2 regions of the Streptomyces sp. NPDC050448 genome follow, and region 2 is predicted to be linked to the other one. Evidence: riboswitches for the same ligand, from Rfam matches in the RefSeq annotation. Region 2 holds a riboswitch; the other holds the start of a gene.

Region 1 (7,539 bases), on a different contig from region 2:
GGCCCGTCGCGACCGTGGTCTTGCCGCTGCCGGAGGACGGCGCGGCGATCACCAGACGCGGCACGCTGAACCGGAGCGATGTCACCACTCGATGCCCTTCTGGCCCTTCTGGCCGGCGTCCATCGGGTGCTTGACCTTGGTCATCTCCGTGACCAGGTCCGCGAACTCCACCAGCTTCTCCGGCGCGTTGCGTCCCGTGATCACCACGTGCTGGGTACCGGGACGGTTGCGGAGCACCTCGATGACCTCGTCGACATCGATCCAGCCCCAGTGCATCGGGTACGCGAACTCGTCGAGCACGTACAGCCTGTGCGTCTCGGCGGCCAGGTCGCGCTTGACCTGCTCCCAGCCCTCCTTGGCCGCCTGCTCGTTGTCGAGCTGCGCGTCCCGCTGGACCCAGGACCAGCCCTCGCCCATCTTGTGCCAGACGACCGGGCCGCCCTCGCCGGAGGCGCCGAGCACCTTGAGCGCGTTCTCCTCGCCGACCTTCCACTTCGCCGACTTGACGAACTGGAACACCCCGATCGGCCAGCCCTGGTTCCACGCGCGCAGCGCCAGCCCGAAGGCCGCCGTCGACTTGCCCTTGCCCGGGCCGGTGTGGACGAAGACGAGCGGGCGGTTGCGGCGCTGGCGCGTCGTGAGTCCGTCGTCCGGAATGACGGTCGGCTGTCCCTGCGGCATTACGCGGCCCTCCTGGTGGTGTGGTGAGACGGGGAAGTCACTGCGGTACGTACGTTCTTCACGAGCCCGGCCAGCGAGTCGGACCGCAGCCCGTCGAGCGTGACGGCGGGCCCGCCGAGGTCGGCGGCCAGTACGCCGGCCAGCCCCAGCCGGACCGGCCCCGACTCGCAGTCCACGACCACCGACGCGACGCCCTCGGCCTGGAGCAGCCGGGCGCTGCGCCCGGCCAGCTCGCGCGGCGTGCCGTCCGCCCGGCCGCCGGCGGAACCGGCCGAGGTGGCCCGCCCGTCGGTGACGACCACGAGCAGCGGACGGCGGCTCGGATCCCGCATCCGCTCGATCCGCAGCACCTCGTGGGCCTTCAGCAGGCCCGCGGCGAGCGGGGTGCGCCCGCCGGTCGGCAGCTGCTCGAGCCGGGCCGCGGCCGCGTCCACCGAGGAGGTGGGCGGCAGCGCCAGCTCGGCGGCGGCGCCGCGGAAAGTGATCAGACCGACCTTGTCCCGGCGCTGGTAGGCGTCCAGCAGCAGCGAGAGCACCGCGCCCTTGACCGCGCTCATGCGCTGCCGGGCGGCCATCGAGCCGGAGGCGTCGACGACGAAGAGGACCAGGTTGCCCTCGCGTCCCTCCCGGGTGGCCTGGCGCAGGTCGTCCTTGCGGACGACGAGCCCGCGCCCGGTGCGCCCGCGTGCCTTCTGGTGCGGGGCGGCGGCCTGGACGGTCGCGGCGAGGTGCAGCTTCGTCAGGTGGCCGCGGGGGCGCTGGGCGCCGGTGGTCCGGCCGTGCGCGGTCCGGGCGCGCGAACGCCGCCCGGACGCGCCCTCGCCGAGGCCCGGCACGCTGAGCATCTTGGTCCGGAACGGCTCGGCGGCCCGTACGGCGGCCTGCTCGGGCGCGGCGCCGTCCTGGGAGGCGGGCTGCGGCTCGGGGGCCTCCGGTGCGTCCGGGGCCGGCGGGGTCGCGTCGTCCTGGGCCTCGGGGGACTCAGGGGCCTCGGGCGCCCCGGGTCCGCCGCCCTGCGGGGGGACCCCGCCGCCTCCGCCGTCCGGGCCTCCGCCGTCCGGGCCGCCGTCGTCCGGACCCTCGGGCTCCGGGTCGGGCTCGTTCTCCGGCTCCTCGTCGGGGAACCGGTCCAGGATCTCGTCGAGCTTGTCCTCGTCGAGGCCCGGCGCGTCGAAGGGGGCACGCCTGCGTCGGTGGGGGAGCGCCAGCAGCGCGGCCTGCCGTACGTCCTCCTTGCGCACCTCGGTCCGCCCGGCCCACGCGGCCAGCGCGGTCGCCGTACGGGCCATCACGATGTCGGCGCGCATGCCGTCGACCTCGAAGGCGGCGCAGGTCGCGGCGATCTGGAGCAGCGAGGCGTCGCCGAGGCGGACCTGCGGGAGCAGGGCCCGGGCGGCCACGACACGGGCGCGCACGTCCTGTTCGTCGCCGGCCCAGCGGGTCGCGAAGCCGGCCGGGTCGTCCTCGTACGCGAGCCGGCGGCGCACCACCTCGACGCGCTGGACGGGCTCGCGGGAGGCCGCCACCTCGACGGTCAGCCCGAACCGGTCGAGGAGCTGCGGGCGGAGCTCGCCCTCCTCGGGGTTCATGGTGCCGACGAGCAGGAAGCGGGCGGCGTGGCGTACGGAGACGCCCTCGCGCTCGACGTAGGAGGCGCCCATCGCGGCGGCGTCGAGGAGCAGGTCGATCAGGTGGTCGTGGAGCAGGTTGACCTCGTCGACGTACAGGATCCCGCGGTGCGCGTCGGCCAGCAGACCGGGCTCGAAGGCCTTCACGCCTTCGGCGAGGGCACGTTCGATGTCGAGGGCGCCGACGAGGCGGTCCTCGGAGGCGCCGACGGGCAGCTCCACCATCCGGGCGGGGCGAGCGGTTCCGGGGCCGGCCTCGTGCGGGCCGTCCGGGCACGAGGGGTCGGGTGCGCCCGGCGCGCAGGAGAACCGGCAGCCGGGGACGACGTCGACCTGCGGCAGCAGCGCGGACAGCGCGCGGACGGCGGTGGACTTGGCGGTGCCCTTCTCGCCGCGCACGAGCACGCCGCCGACCGCTGGGCTCACGGCGTTGAGCAGGAGCGCCAGCCGCAGGTCGGTCTGGCCGACCACTGCGGTGAACGGGTAGGGCGTGCTCATGCGTTGCTCACTCCTTCTGTACGGATGTGCCTACGGCAGTTCGGATCCGGCCGGCTGGGGCGGGCCGCCCGCGGGGCCCGGCCCGTCACGGCGCCCCCGGCGGGAGGAAGGGGAGGCCCGACGGGGCTCCGCCCTCGATCAGGCGGAGCAGGGCGGCGGTGTCCGCGTGTTCCTCGATCAGATCGCCGAGCAGGTCCAGCTGCTCTTCCCGCAGCGCGGAGAACGACGTGTCCGGCGCCGGGACGAACCGGCGGCCCGCGGCCGAGGCCACCTCCCGCAGGAACGCCCGGCGGAAGCCGTCCGACTCCAGCGAGCCGTGCCAGTGGGTGCCCCAGACCGACCCGACCCGGCAGCCGTCCAGGAACGGCTCCCCGCCGAGGACTTCGGCCACCCCGTGGTGGATCTCGTAGCCCGTCACCGGTTCGCCCAGCGCCGAACCCTCCGGCCGCGCCAGGGTCTTCTCCCGCTCGAAGCGGATCCGCACCGGCAGCAGGCCGAGGCCGTCCACCGAGCCCGCCCGCGACTCGACCTCGTCCTCGATGTGCTCGCCGAGCACCTGGAAGCCGCCGCAGATGCCCAGGACCGGCCGGCCCTGCGCGGCCCGCCGCGCCAAGGCGTCGGCCAAGCCGCGCTCGCGCAGCCACTCCAGGGCCTTCACCGTGCCGCGCGTACCGGGTACGACGACCAGGTCCGCGTCGGCCAGCTCCTCCGCCCGGTCCACGAACCGCACCACCACGCCCGGTTCCGCGGCCAGCGCGTCGACGTCCGTGAAGTTCGACATCAGCGGCACCGCGCACACCGCGACCCGCAGGACGTCCTCGCCGACCGGCGGCGCCACGACCGACTCGCGCACCGCGCCCCGCAGGGAGACCCGGAGCCCGTCCTCCTCGTCGATGCCCAGGCCGTGCTGGAAGGGGAGGACGCCGTACGTCCCCCGCCCGGTGAGGGAACGCAGCATCTCCATGCCCGGCTCCAGCAGCGACACGTCGCCGCGGAACTTGTTCACCATGTATCCCGCGATCAGCGACTGGTCCTGCGGCGACAGCAGCGCCGTCGTACCGAAGAACGAGGCGAAGACCCCGCCCCGGTCGATGTCCCCGACCACGACCACCGGGAACCGCGCGGCCCGCGCGATGCCCATGTTCACGATGTCGGTCCGGCGCAGGTTGATCTCGGCCGGACTGCCCGCCCCCTCGCAGATCACGGCGTCATACGTGCCCCGCAGCTGCTCCAGACAGTCCGTGACGACGCCGAGCAATTGCTCCTGGCGCCCGCCGTGGTAGCCGCGCGCACTCATCTCGCCCACCGGCTTGCCCAGCAGCACCACCTGGCTGCTGCGGTCGCTGCCGGGCTTGAGCAGCACCGGGTTCATCAGCGCCGTCGGCTCCACGCACGCCGCCTGCGCCTGCATCGCCTGGGCACGCCCGATCTCGGCGCCCTCGCGCGTCACGAACGAGTTCAGCGACATGTTCTGCGCCTTGAAGGGCGCCACCTTCACGCCCTGCCGGGCCAGCCAGCGGCAGATGCCCGCCGTGACCACGCTCTTGCCCGCGTCCGATGTCGTGCCGGCGACGAGGAGTCCTCCGCCCAGCTTCCCGCCGCTCATCGGCGTCCCCTCCCAGCCCGACGTGACACCGCACAGCGCAGTGCCACACACGCCCCGAGGGCCAGCCACGTCACCTGCCGTGACAGCCGCACGGCCCGTTCGATGTCCGCGACCTCCACCGGCCGCCCCGCCTCGCCGTTCAGCACGGCCCGGTGCTCGACCCGCCCCCCGTACGCCAGGGTGCCCCCCAGCCGTACGCCGAGCGCCCCGGCGAACGAGGCCTCCACGGGCCCGGCGTTCGGGCTCGGGTGCTTGGCGGCGTCCGCACGCCAGGCCCGTACGGCTCCCCGCCGGTCGGGGCCGGCCAGTACGGCGGCCAGGGCGGTCAGCCGGGCGCCCGGCCAGCCCGCGAGATCGTCGAGCCGGGCCGAGGCCCAGCCGTAGCGCAGGTACCGCGGCGACTTGTGGCCCACCATCGCGTCCAGGGTGTTCACGGCGCGGAACGCCAGCAGCCCGGGGACACCGGCTGCGGCGCCCCACACCAGGGCCCCGACCACCGCGTCGGAGGTGTTCTCGGCGACCGACTCCACGACGGCGCGGGCCATCTGCCGCTCGTCCAGGGCCTGCGGGTCGCGCCCGCACAGGTGCGGCAGCCGTTCGCGGGCCACCTCGGCGTCCCCGGCGGCGAGCGCGCCGCCGATGGCGCGGGCCTCGCGGCCCAGGGAGGTGCCGCCGACGACGGCCCAGGTGGCCGCTGCGGTCAGGGCGATACGGGCGGCCGCGGGCCGGGAGCGCACGGCGCGGGCGCCCAGCGCACCGACGGCGGCCGCGCCCCCGGCGCAGACGAAGGTGTGGACGAGGCCCCGGGCGCGGTCGTCGCGCCACAGGGCGCGTTCGACGGCGGCGGCGGCTCGTCCGAAGGCGGCCACGGGGTGCCCTCGGCGCGGATCACCGAGGATCCGGTCGCCGATCAGGCCCGCCGTGGCGCCGTACGCGAAGACGCGATCGGCACGCATGGTGGCAGGTATGTCCTCACTCAGGGTCCGCGCCCTGGTTCGACGTGTCCGGCGGTGGGAGTTCCTGGCTCCCGGGGCGCACGTGCCGCGTGCTCCCCGGTGACAGTGGCGGGACCGCGCCGGATTCGCACCGGACTTCCTCTCCATGCCGCCGTATTGGCTCGGGCAGTCCACCACGCACCGCGAAGGCCCGTCAACTCGCCGTTGACCTGCGGCGAGGCAGGTCACAGGAACAGGTCACGGGGACGGGAAAGCTCCCCCCGGGAAACCCGGAGGGAGCTTTCGTACGCCGTGCCCGAGCCCGGTCAGGCGACGATCAGGTAGAACCCGTACGCCACCGCTGCCGCGACGAGCGCGAAGCAGGCGTACGCACCGCTGCGGGCCAGGGTGGCGGCGGCGCCCTGCTCGGTGGCGGCCTCGTGCTTGGAGAGGCCCACCAGGCCCATCGTGAACAGGGCCACGAGCGCGACGGTGGCGGAGAGGCTGACCCCGAAGACGGAGCCGAGTGCTGCCCAGTCGATCTTCATACTGCGGATTCCTCTGTCGTTCTCGGGGTCAGACCGCGGCGGCCGGAGCCGCAGGGGCCGCCGGGATGGTGGCCTTCAGGGCGTCGTCCGTGACCGCGGCGGTCGTACCGGCGGCGGCTTCGGCGGCCATGGTCGGCGGGACGGTGACGGCGGCCATGGCCGTGGTGACGACGCCCGGCTCCTCGGCCGCGGCCGGCTGCGCGTCGTTGACGTTGCTGTGGTCGACGACCTGACGGCGCGAGATGGCCCAGATGGCGACGCAGGAGGCGATCAGGAAGAGCGCGACGGCTGCGACGCCGATGTCACCGGTGCGCATGACCAGCTCGGCACCGGAGGCGACGACGGCGGCGGCCGGCAGGGTCAGGCCCCAGGCGATGAACATGCGGGTGGCGGTGGACCAGCGGACCACACCGCCCTTGCGGCCCAGGCCCGCACCCATGACGGCGCCGGAGCACGCGTGGGTGGTGGAGAGGGAGAAGCCGAGGCTGGAGGAGGCCAGGATGACGCTGGCGGCCGAGGTCTGGGCGGCGAAGCCCTGCTGCGGCTGCAGGTCGGTCAGACCGCTGCCCAGGGTGCGGATGATGCGCCAGCCGCCCAGGGAGGTGCCCAGCGCGATGGCCATGCCGGCGGAGATGATGACCCATACCGGCGGGTTCGCGCCGGAGTCCAGGGCGCCGCCCGCGACGAGGGCGAGGGTGATGATGCCCATCGTCTTCTGCGCGTCATTGGTGCCGTGCGCGAGGGAGACGAGACCGGCCGAGGCGATCTGGCCGGCGCGGTAGCCCTTGGTGGAGGTCTTCTGGCCGACCTTGCCGCCGAGCCTGTACGTGACCTTCGCGGCCAGCATCGCGGCCACGCCGGCCACGATCGGGGCGGCGACGGCGGGGATGAGCACCTTGGTGACGACCACGCTGCCGTTGACCGCGCCGATGCCGGCGGAGGCGACCGCGGCACCGATCAGGCCGCCCATCAGGGCGTGGGACGAGCTGGAGGGGAGTCCGACCAGCCAGGTGACGAGGTTCCAGAGGATCGCGCCGACCAGCGCGGCGAAGATCACTTCCGGCTGGATGCCCTCCTCGTTGATCAGGCCCTTGGAGATCGTCTTGGCGACCTCCACGGACATGAACGCGCCGACGAGGTTGAGCACGGCGGACATGGCCACCGCCGTCTTGGGCTTGAGGGCGCCGGTCGAGATGGTGGTGGCCATCGCGTTGGCTGTGTCGTGGAAACCGTTCGTGAAGTCGAACACGAGAGCGGTAATGATCACGATCCCGAGGAGAAGCGTTATGTGCTCCATTTACCCAGGCTTCTGTTTGACGTCAGTGGCTCGGCGACCGTAGGCAACCTGAGTGAACGGAAGATGAACTGACTTGGGCGGAGCGGTGTACTGGCCCGTCGTGCCATCGGGACCTTCGTCCGGTTTTTTTGGCTGATATACCGATTAACGCACGTCAAAGCAGGGTGAATGAACGGCTCCGCAGGGGGCCGGAAGCCCCCGGGTCCGCCCCGGAGGGGCTCGGGAAGTGATCCAGATCACTCCGCCGGCCGGCCTGTGGGGGGCTCTTCGTGATCCCTTCCCGACCCCGCCCGGCCGTATTCGGAGTATTCCGCTCCAGTGGCCGGCCCGGGCTGCCGCCTCGACA
Region 2 (7,539 bases):
AGGCCCTGCTTCCAGGCGTACGCGTACATCGAGGACAGCTTCCCGATGGTCGGCGTCTCCAGGAACAGGTTCAGCGACTGCGACTGGTCGAGGTACGGCGTACGGGCCGCGGCCATGTCGATCAGGCCGCGCTGCGGGATCTCCCACGCCGTGCGGTACAGCTCGCGCACCTCGGCCGGGATCCAGCCGAAGCCCTGGACCGAGCCGCTGGAGTCGCGCAGGGCCTCGCGGGTCTGGGCGTCCCACACGCCGAGCTGCTTCAGCTCCTCCACCAGGTAGCCGTTGACCTGGAGGAACTCACCGCTCAGCGTCTCGCGCTTGAAGAGGTTGGAGACCTGCGGCTCGATGCACTCGTACACGCCGGCGATCGAGGCGATCGTCGCGGTCGGGGCGATGGCGAGGAGCAGGGAGTTGCGCATGCCGCTCTCGGCGACGCGGGCGCGCAGGGCGTCCCAGCGCTCGGGCCAGGCGCGCTCGGTGTCGTAGTGGTCCGGGTGCAGGACACCGCGGGCCGTACGGGTCTGCGACCAGGCCGGCAGCGGGCCGTGGCGCTCGGCCAGGTCGCAGGAGGCCTCGTACGCCGCGAGCATGATGCGCTCGGCGATCTTGGTGGAGAGGGCCCTCGCCTCGGCGGAGTCGAAGGGCAGGCGCAGCTTGAAGAAGACGTCCTGCAGACCCATCGCGCCCAGGCCCACCGGGCGCCAGCGGGAGTTGGAGCGCCCGGCCTGCTCGGTCGGGTAGAAGTTGATGTCCACGACGCGGTCGAGGAAGGTCACGGCGGTGCGGACGGTCTCGTCCAGCCGCTCCCAGTCCATCTCACCCGTCTCGGTGAGGACGAACGCGCCCAGGTTGACCGAGCCGAGGTTGCAGACGGCCGTCTCGCCGTCGTTGGTGACCTCGAGGATCTCGGTGCACAGGTTCGAGGAGTGCACGACCTTGCCCGGCTCGGCGGTCTGGTTCGCCGTGCGGTTGGACGCGTCCTTGAAGGTCATCCAGCCCTGGCCGGTCTGCGCGAGGGTGCGCATCATCCGGCCGTACAGGTCGCGGGCGGGCATGGTCTTGCGGGCCAGGCCGTCCGCCTCGGCCTTGCGGTACGCGGCGTCGAACTCGTCGCCCCACAGGTCGACCAGCTCGGGCACGTCGGCCGGGGAGAACAGCGACCAGTCTGCGTCCGCGTTCACACGGCGCATGAACTCGTCCGGCACCCAGTGCGCCAGGTTCAGGTTGTGCGTACGGCGCTGGTCCTCGCCGGTGTTGTCGCGGAGCTCCAGGAACTCCTCGATGTCCGCGTGCCAGGTCTCCAGGTAGACGGCGGCGGCACCCTTGCGGCGGCCGCCCTGGTTCACGGCGGCGACGGAGGCGTCGAGGGTCTTCAGGAACGGCACGATGCCGTTGGAGTGGCCGTTCGTACCGCGGATCAGCGAACCGCGGGCCCGGATGCGGGAGTACGAGAGGCCGATGCCGCCGGCGTGCTTCGACAGGCGCGCGACCTGGTGGTAGCGGTCGTAGATCGAGTCGAGCTCGTCCAGCGGGGAGTCCAGCAGGTAGCAGGAGGACATCTGCGGGTGCCGGGTGCCGGAGTTGAAGAGCGTGGGGGAGGACGGCAGATAGTCGAGGCGGCTCATCAGCCGGTACAGCGAGGCCACTTCCTCGACGGCCTGGACGCTGTCGTTCTCGGCGAGGCCGCAGGCCACGCGCAGCATGAAGTGCTGCGGGGTCTCGATGACCTGGCGGGTGATCGGGTGGCGCAGCAGGTAGCGGCTGTGCAGGGTGCGCAGGCCGAAGAAACCGAAGCGGTCGTCGGCGCCCTCGGCGAGCGTGTGCTCGACCAGCGCGTCCAGGCGGCTCGCGTGCAGCGTCACGAACTCGGCGGTGCGGTCGGCGATCAGGCCCTCGCGGTGGCCGACCGCGACGGAGGCGGAGAAGGAGGTGGCTCCCTGGCCGGCGGCTTCCTCCGCGACGGCCAGCGTCAGCAGCCGGGCGGCGAGCCGGGAGTACGCCGGGTCCTCGGAGATCAGACCGGCGGCGGCCTCCGTGGCCAGCCCGCGCAGCTCGGCCTCGTCGGCGGCGGCGCTGCGCCCGCGGAGCGCGGCGGCGGCGACCCGGCCCGGGTCGGTGTCGGGGAGGTCGGCCGTCAGCTCGGTGAGGGTACGCAGCAGCGCGGCCCCAGGTCCCCCGGTCTCGATTCCGGTGTCGGACGGGTCGGACTCGGCGCGCGGTGCGGAAGGCGCGATGGTCACGGGGGGAGCTCTCCCTCGCTCGGCTCCGGGACACCTGCGGTGCGGGCGCGAGCGGGCGCGCGCGGGGCAGGGCCTGGCAGGGCACGCTCACACCGCACGGCGTCCACCGGCCCAACCGCGAGGCCCGGACGTATCGGCACCCGGTTCGGTCGAGCCGGGCGCACTGTCGGCAGGTCCTCGGACTTGCGGTGACACCAATGGGTGTACTTCATACCGTTGCGGGACAGTTCCGGATTCGCACCGGATTCCCCTGCGACGACAGCGAGCATGAGCATACATGTGGGGGGCCGTTGATGCGCGACCCCCCACATGTTGTGTCGGCCCGCTACCGCCCGGGTACGCGCAGCTCCAATGCGTAGGTCAGCAACGGCACCGTCGGGACCGGGGACCAGTCCCGTTCGGGGGTCCGTACGAAGCCCAGACGCTCGTAGATCCGGTGCGCGGCGGGGCTCGCGGCCTGGGTCGAGAGCACCAGGCGCGTCACGCCCTCGATGGCCCGCGCCCGCTGGATGCAGGCACGCACCAGGGCCTCGCCCGCGCCCCGGCCGCGGCCCGCGCGGGCCACCGTCAGCATCCGGAACTCGGCCTCGCCGGGCCCGGCGAGGTCGGCCATGCGGCTGCCGGGCGGCGCGAAGGTCACCCCGCCGAGCAGCATGCCGCCGAGGGTGGCCACGAGCACCTCGGCATCGGCGGCCCGCCCGGCGACGTCCCGCAGCGCCCGCTCGTAGGAGTCGTCCTCGTTGGCGTCCAGGAGCCCGTCGTCGAGATAGGCCTGGGCGGTGATGTCCCCGAGCTCCGCGTAGTCCGCGGGCACGGCTGTTCTGATCACGATGTCCATGGCGACGAGTCTGCGGGACGCTGTCGGCGCCCGGCGCTCTCGTCGGAGACACCGTCGGGGCCCCGCCGGGTGGACGGGGCCCTTTCGCGGTGGGTCAACAGCAGCGGAAGCCCTCTTGGGGGTTGGCCTCGCGGGCGTCCGTGCGGGCGCGTTCGAAGGCGCGCCGGGTCAGGACCTCGGCCTCCGGGTCGTGCGTGCGGGCGTGCGCGACGTACCGGTCGTACGCCGCCTCGCCCGAGAACTCCCGTACGAAGAACCGTGCCTTCGCCAGCGCCGCGCGGACGCCGCTCACGCCACCGGCTCCTTCGCGCGGCCGCCGCCCGAGTCGAGGCCGGCGGCGGCGAGTTCCGCCCGCTCCTCGGCCGTCGCGATGAGCCCGGCCGGGGCGATGATCTTCGACTCGGCCCACGGGACCTCGGAGAGCCTGACCGCCTCCGGGCTGCGGACCGCCTTGAGGCAGGTCCGCGCCGCGTCCAGCAGCACGATGATGATCAGCGCCGCGAACAGCGCCGACAGCACGCCGTCGACCGTGGCGTTGGTGACGATGGTGTGCATCTCGTCCATGTTCTTCGCGGGCTTGAGCACCTTCCCGGCGTCGATGCCGTCCTGGTACTTGTCGCGCTGCGCGAAGAACCCGACCTTCACGTCGTCGGAGAAGACCTTCTGGTAGCTCGCGGTGAGCGTGACCGCCACGTCCCAGGCCAGCGGGACGCCGGTCACCCAGGCCCACTTGAGCCGCCCGGACTTCACCAGCAGCGTGGTGCAGACGGCCAGGGCCACCGCCGCGAGCAGCTGGTTCGCGATCCCGAACAGTGGGAACAGCTGGTTGATGCCGCCCAGCGGGTCCTTGATGCCGACCCACAGGAAGTAGCCCCAGCCGCCGACGACGAGTGCGCTCGCCAGCCACACGCCCGGCTTCCAGCTGATGTCCTTGAAGGACTTGTGCACGTTGCCGAGGGTGTCCTGGAGCATGAACCGGCCGACGCGGGTGCCCGCGTCGAGGGTGGTCAGGATGAACAGCGCCTCGAACATGATCGCGAAGTGGTACCAGAACGCCTTCATCCCGGCGCCGCCGACCACGGACGAGAAGATCTCCGACATTCCGAGTGCGAAGGTCGGCGCGCCGCCCGTACGGGACAGCAGGCTGGCCTCCTCGACGTCCTTGGCGGCCTGCGTGAGGAACTCGGGCGAGACGGCGAAGCCGAAGTGGGTCACGGCCTGCGAGGCGGTCTCGACCGTGGCGCCGATGACGCCGGCGGGGGAGTTCACCGCGAAGAACAGGCCGGGTTCGATGATGGTGGCCGCGATGATCGCCATGACGGCGACGAACGACTCCGTCAGCATGGCGCCGTAGCCGATGACCCGGACCTGGGTCTCCTTCTGGATCATCTTCGGGGTGGTGCCCGAGGAGACGAGGGCGTGGAAGCCGGACAGGGCGCCGCAGGCGATGGTGATGAAGACGAAGGGGAACATCGACCCGGCGAAGACCGGCCCGTCCCCGCGGGCGGCGAAGTCGGTGACCGCCGGCATCTTCAGGGTCGGCATGGCGATGACCACGCCGAGGGCGAGCAGCGCGATGGTGCCCACCTTCATGAAGGTGGAGAGGTAGTCGCGGGGCGCGAGCAGCATCCACACCGGCAGCACCGACGCGATGAAGCCGTACGCGACCATCCAGAGGACCAGGGTCTCCTTCTCCAGGGTGAAGGTGCTCGCCAGTGAGGACTCGGCGACCCAGCCGCCCGCGACGATGGCGAGCAGCAGCAGCGCGACGCCGATGACGGAGATCTCCGTGACCCGGCCCGGCCGCAGCACGCGCAGGTAGAAGCCCATGAAGAGGGCGATCGGGATGGTCATGCCGATGGAGAAGACACCCCAGGGGGAGTGCGCCAGCGCGTTGACGATGACGAGTGCGAGCACCGCCAGCAGAATGATCATGATGGCGAACACGGCGATCAGGGCGGCGATTCCGCCGACGGGGCCGATCTCGTCCCGGGCCATCTGGCCGAGCGAGCGCCCGTCGCGACGGGTGGAGAAGAAGAGGGTGACCATGTCCTGGACGGCGCCCGCGAAGATGACGCCCGCGACGATCCAGATGGTGCCCGGCAGATAGCCCATCTGCGCGGCGAGCACGGGGCCGACCAGCGGGCCGGCGCCGGCGACCGCGGCGAAGTGGTGGCCGAAGAGCACCCGGCGGTCGGTGGGGTGGAAGTCGACACCGTTGTCAAGGCGTTCGGCCGGGGTGGCCCGCGTCTTGTCGACCTTCAGGACCCGGTCGGCGATGAAGCGCGCGTAGAAGCGGTAGCCGATGGCGTACGAGCCCAGCGCGGCGGCGAGCAGCCAGGCGGCCGAGATCTCCTCGCCGCGCGAGAGCGCCAGGATGCCCCAGCCGAGGGCCCCGATGAGTCCGACGAGCACCCAGGCGGCGATCGACTTCGGGGTCATCCCCCCTGACGCGGAAGGCGAGTCCGTCGCCGTGCTCGGACTCGCCGCGTTGCGTTCTGCACCTGTTGCTTCCGGTTCCGGCATGATCTTCGTCCCCTCGTTGATCATCTGCGTAAGCGCAGGGAATCTACGGGGGCCGCCCGGTGAACGTAAGCCCCCGTCCGTATAGCGGAACGAGAGTCAACTACGAATCACACGGCGGGGCGCTGGAGCCGAGCGACGAATTTGTAACGATCGCCGCGGTACACCGACCGCACCCACTCGACGGGTTCGCCGTCGGCGTCCAGCGAGTGCCGGGAGAGCATCAGCATCGGCAGGCCGACGTCGGTGCCCAGCAGGCCTGCCTCGCGGGGGGTGGCCAGGGAGGTCTCGATGGTCTCCTCGGCCTCCGCGAGCCGTACGTCGTACACCTCGGCGAGGGCGGTGTAGAGGGAGGTGTACTTGGCGAGCGAGCGGCGCAGCGCGGGGAAGCGCTTGGCCGAGAGGTGGGTGGTCTCGATGGCCATCGGCTCACCGCTGGCGAGGCGCAGCCGCTCGATGCGCAGCACCCGGCCTCCCGTGGTGATCTTGAGCAGCCCGGCCAGGGTGTCGTCGGCCGTCACATAGCCGATGTCGAGGAGCTGGGACGTGGGCTCCAGCCCCTGGGCCCGCATGTCCTCCGTGTACGAGGACAGTTGGAGCGGCTGGGAGACCTTCGGTTTCGCGACAAAGGTGCCTTTGCCCTGAATGCGCTCCAGCCGGCCCTCGACGACGAGCTCCTGCAGCGCCTGCCGCACGGTGGTCCGCGAGGTGTCGAATTCGGCCGCGAGCGTGCGTTCCGGCGGCACCGGCGTGCCGGGGGGCAGCGTTTCGGTCATGTCGAGCAAGTGCCGCTTGAGTCGGTAGTACTTGGGCACACGCGCCGTGCGAGTGGCTGCCCCGCCTTCCGGCTCCGTGGTCGCCCCTTCGGTGGACATCGCCGCCCGCCTTCCCGACTCCAGTTTCGCTGCCGTCACCGGCTCCTCCGATATGTGCGGTCACATCGTGACACGGGTGGGAGGACAGGCCTCCTCCCTCCCCCAGGTGTCGGTCCGGTAACGGACCGATCACCCGCTCATTAGACCCTTGACACCCCTAAAGGTCTAGGCCAAGCTCCGGTTGCTGGTCTAAACCAATATGGATCAGATCCCGGCCCCACGGGCAGTACTTGGTGCATGTCACCGCGGCGGGCGAGGGAAGTTGCAGGCAGCTCCCTGAGGAGGGTGGCGTGAAGCGCAAGCTCATCGCGGCGGTCAGTGTCGCGGGCATGATGGCCGGTGTCGCGGCGTGCGGCAACGGCGGCGACGACAAGGCGAAGACCGACGCGGGCGGCGCCAAGGAGATCACCGTCTGGGTGATGGACGGCTCCGCGCCGAAGACCTGGATCGACGAGGTCAACAAGGAGTTCTCCGCCAAGCACCCCGGCGTCACGGTCAAGGTCGAAGAGCAGCAGTGGAAGGGCATCCAGGAGAAGGTCACCACCGCCCTCTCCGAGAACACCCCGCCGGACGTCCTCGAGCTCGGCAACACCCAGACCGCCGGCTACGCGGTCACCGGCGGCCTCGCCGACCTGACCAAGGACAAGTCCGAGCTCGGCGCGGACGCCTGGCAGAAGAGCATGCTCGCCTCGGCCGAGTACGAGGGCAAGCTCTACTCCGCTCCGTGGTACGCCGCCAACCGCGTCGTCGTGTACGACAAGAAGGCCTTCGCGAAGGCCGGCGTCACCCCGCCGACCACCCGTGACGAGTGGGTCGCCGGCCTCGAGAAGCTGAAGGCCGCGGACCCGTCCACGCAGCCGATCTACCTCCCCGGCCAGAGCTGGTACGTCCTCGCCGGCTTCGTCTGGGACGAGGGCGGCGAGCTCGCCGTCAAGGACGGCGGCAAGTGGAAGGGCGGTCTCGGCACCCCCCAGGCCGCCTCCGCGATGGAGTTCTACAAGAAGCTCCAGTCCTACTCCACCGCCCCGAAGGACAAGGACGAGGCCACCCCGCAGCAGTCCAC

What was found. Region 2 has a riboswitch for cobalamin ahead of AB0I68_RS03610 (ribonucleoside-diphosphate reductase subunit alpha). Riboswitches for the same ligand answer to the same signal wherever they lie in the genome.
Region 1: it holds a riboswitch for cobalamin, as region 2 does, so the genes downstream of both, AB0I68_RS00350 (cobalamin biosynthesis protein) here and AB0I68_RS03610 (ribonucleoside-diphosphate reductase subunit alpha) in region 2, are expected to answer to the same signal.

The regions. Positions count from the first base shown of each region.
Region 1 is NZ_JBFAJR010000001.1:61,161-68,699, reverse strand. Features, by position in the region: gene AB0I68_RS00370 (cobyrinate a,c-diamide synthase) at 1-88, opposite strand, end outside; gene cobO (cob(I)yrinic acid a,c-diamide adenosyltransferase) at 82-681, opposite strand; gene AB0I68_RS00360 (putative cobaltochelatase) at 681-2,807, opposite strand; gene AB0I68_RS00355 (cobyric acid synthase) at 2,893-4,398, opposite strand; gene AB0I68_RS00350 (cobalamin biosynthesis protein) at 4,410-5,369, opposite strand; cobalamin riboswitch at 5,408-5,559, opposite strand; gene AB0I68_RS00345 (hypothetical protein) at 5,675-5,896, opposite strand; gene AB0I68_RS00340 (inorganic phosphate transporter) at 5,925-7,193, opposite strand.
Region 2 is NZ_JBFAJR010000002.1:177,124-184,662, reverse strand. Features, by position in the region: gene AB0I68_RS03610 (ribonucleoside-diphosphate reductase subunit alpha) at 1-2,234, opposite strand, end outside; cobalamin riboswitch at 2,391-2,522, opposite strand; gene AB0I68_RS03605 (GNAT family N-acetyltransferase) at 2,566-3,078, opposite strand; gene AB0I68_RS03600 (YbdD/YjiX family protein) at 3,173-3,370, opposite strand; gene AB0I68_RS03595 (carbon starvation CstA family protein) at 3,367-5,520, opposite strand; gene AB0I68_RS03590 (GntR family transcriptional regulator) at 5,712-6,476, opposite strand; gene AB0I68_RS03585 (extracellular solute-binding protein) at 6,767-7,539, shown strand, end outside.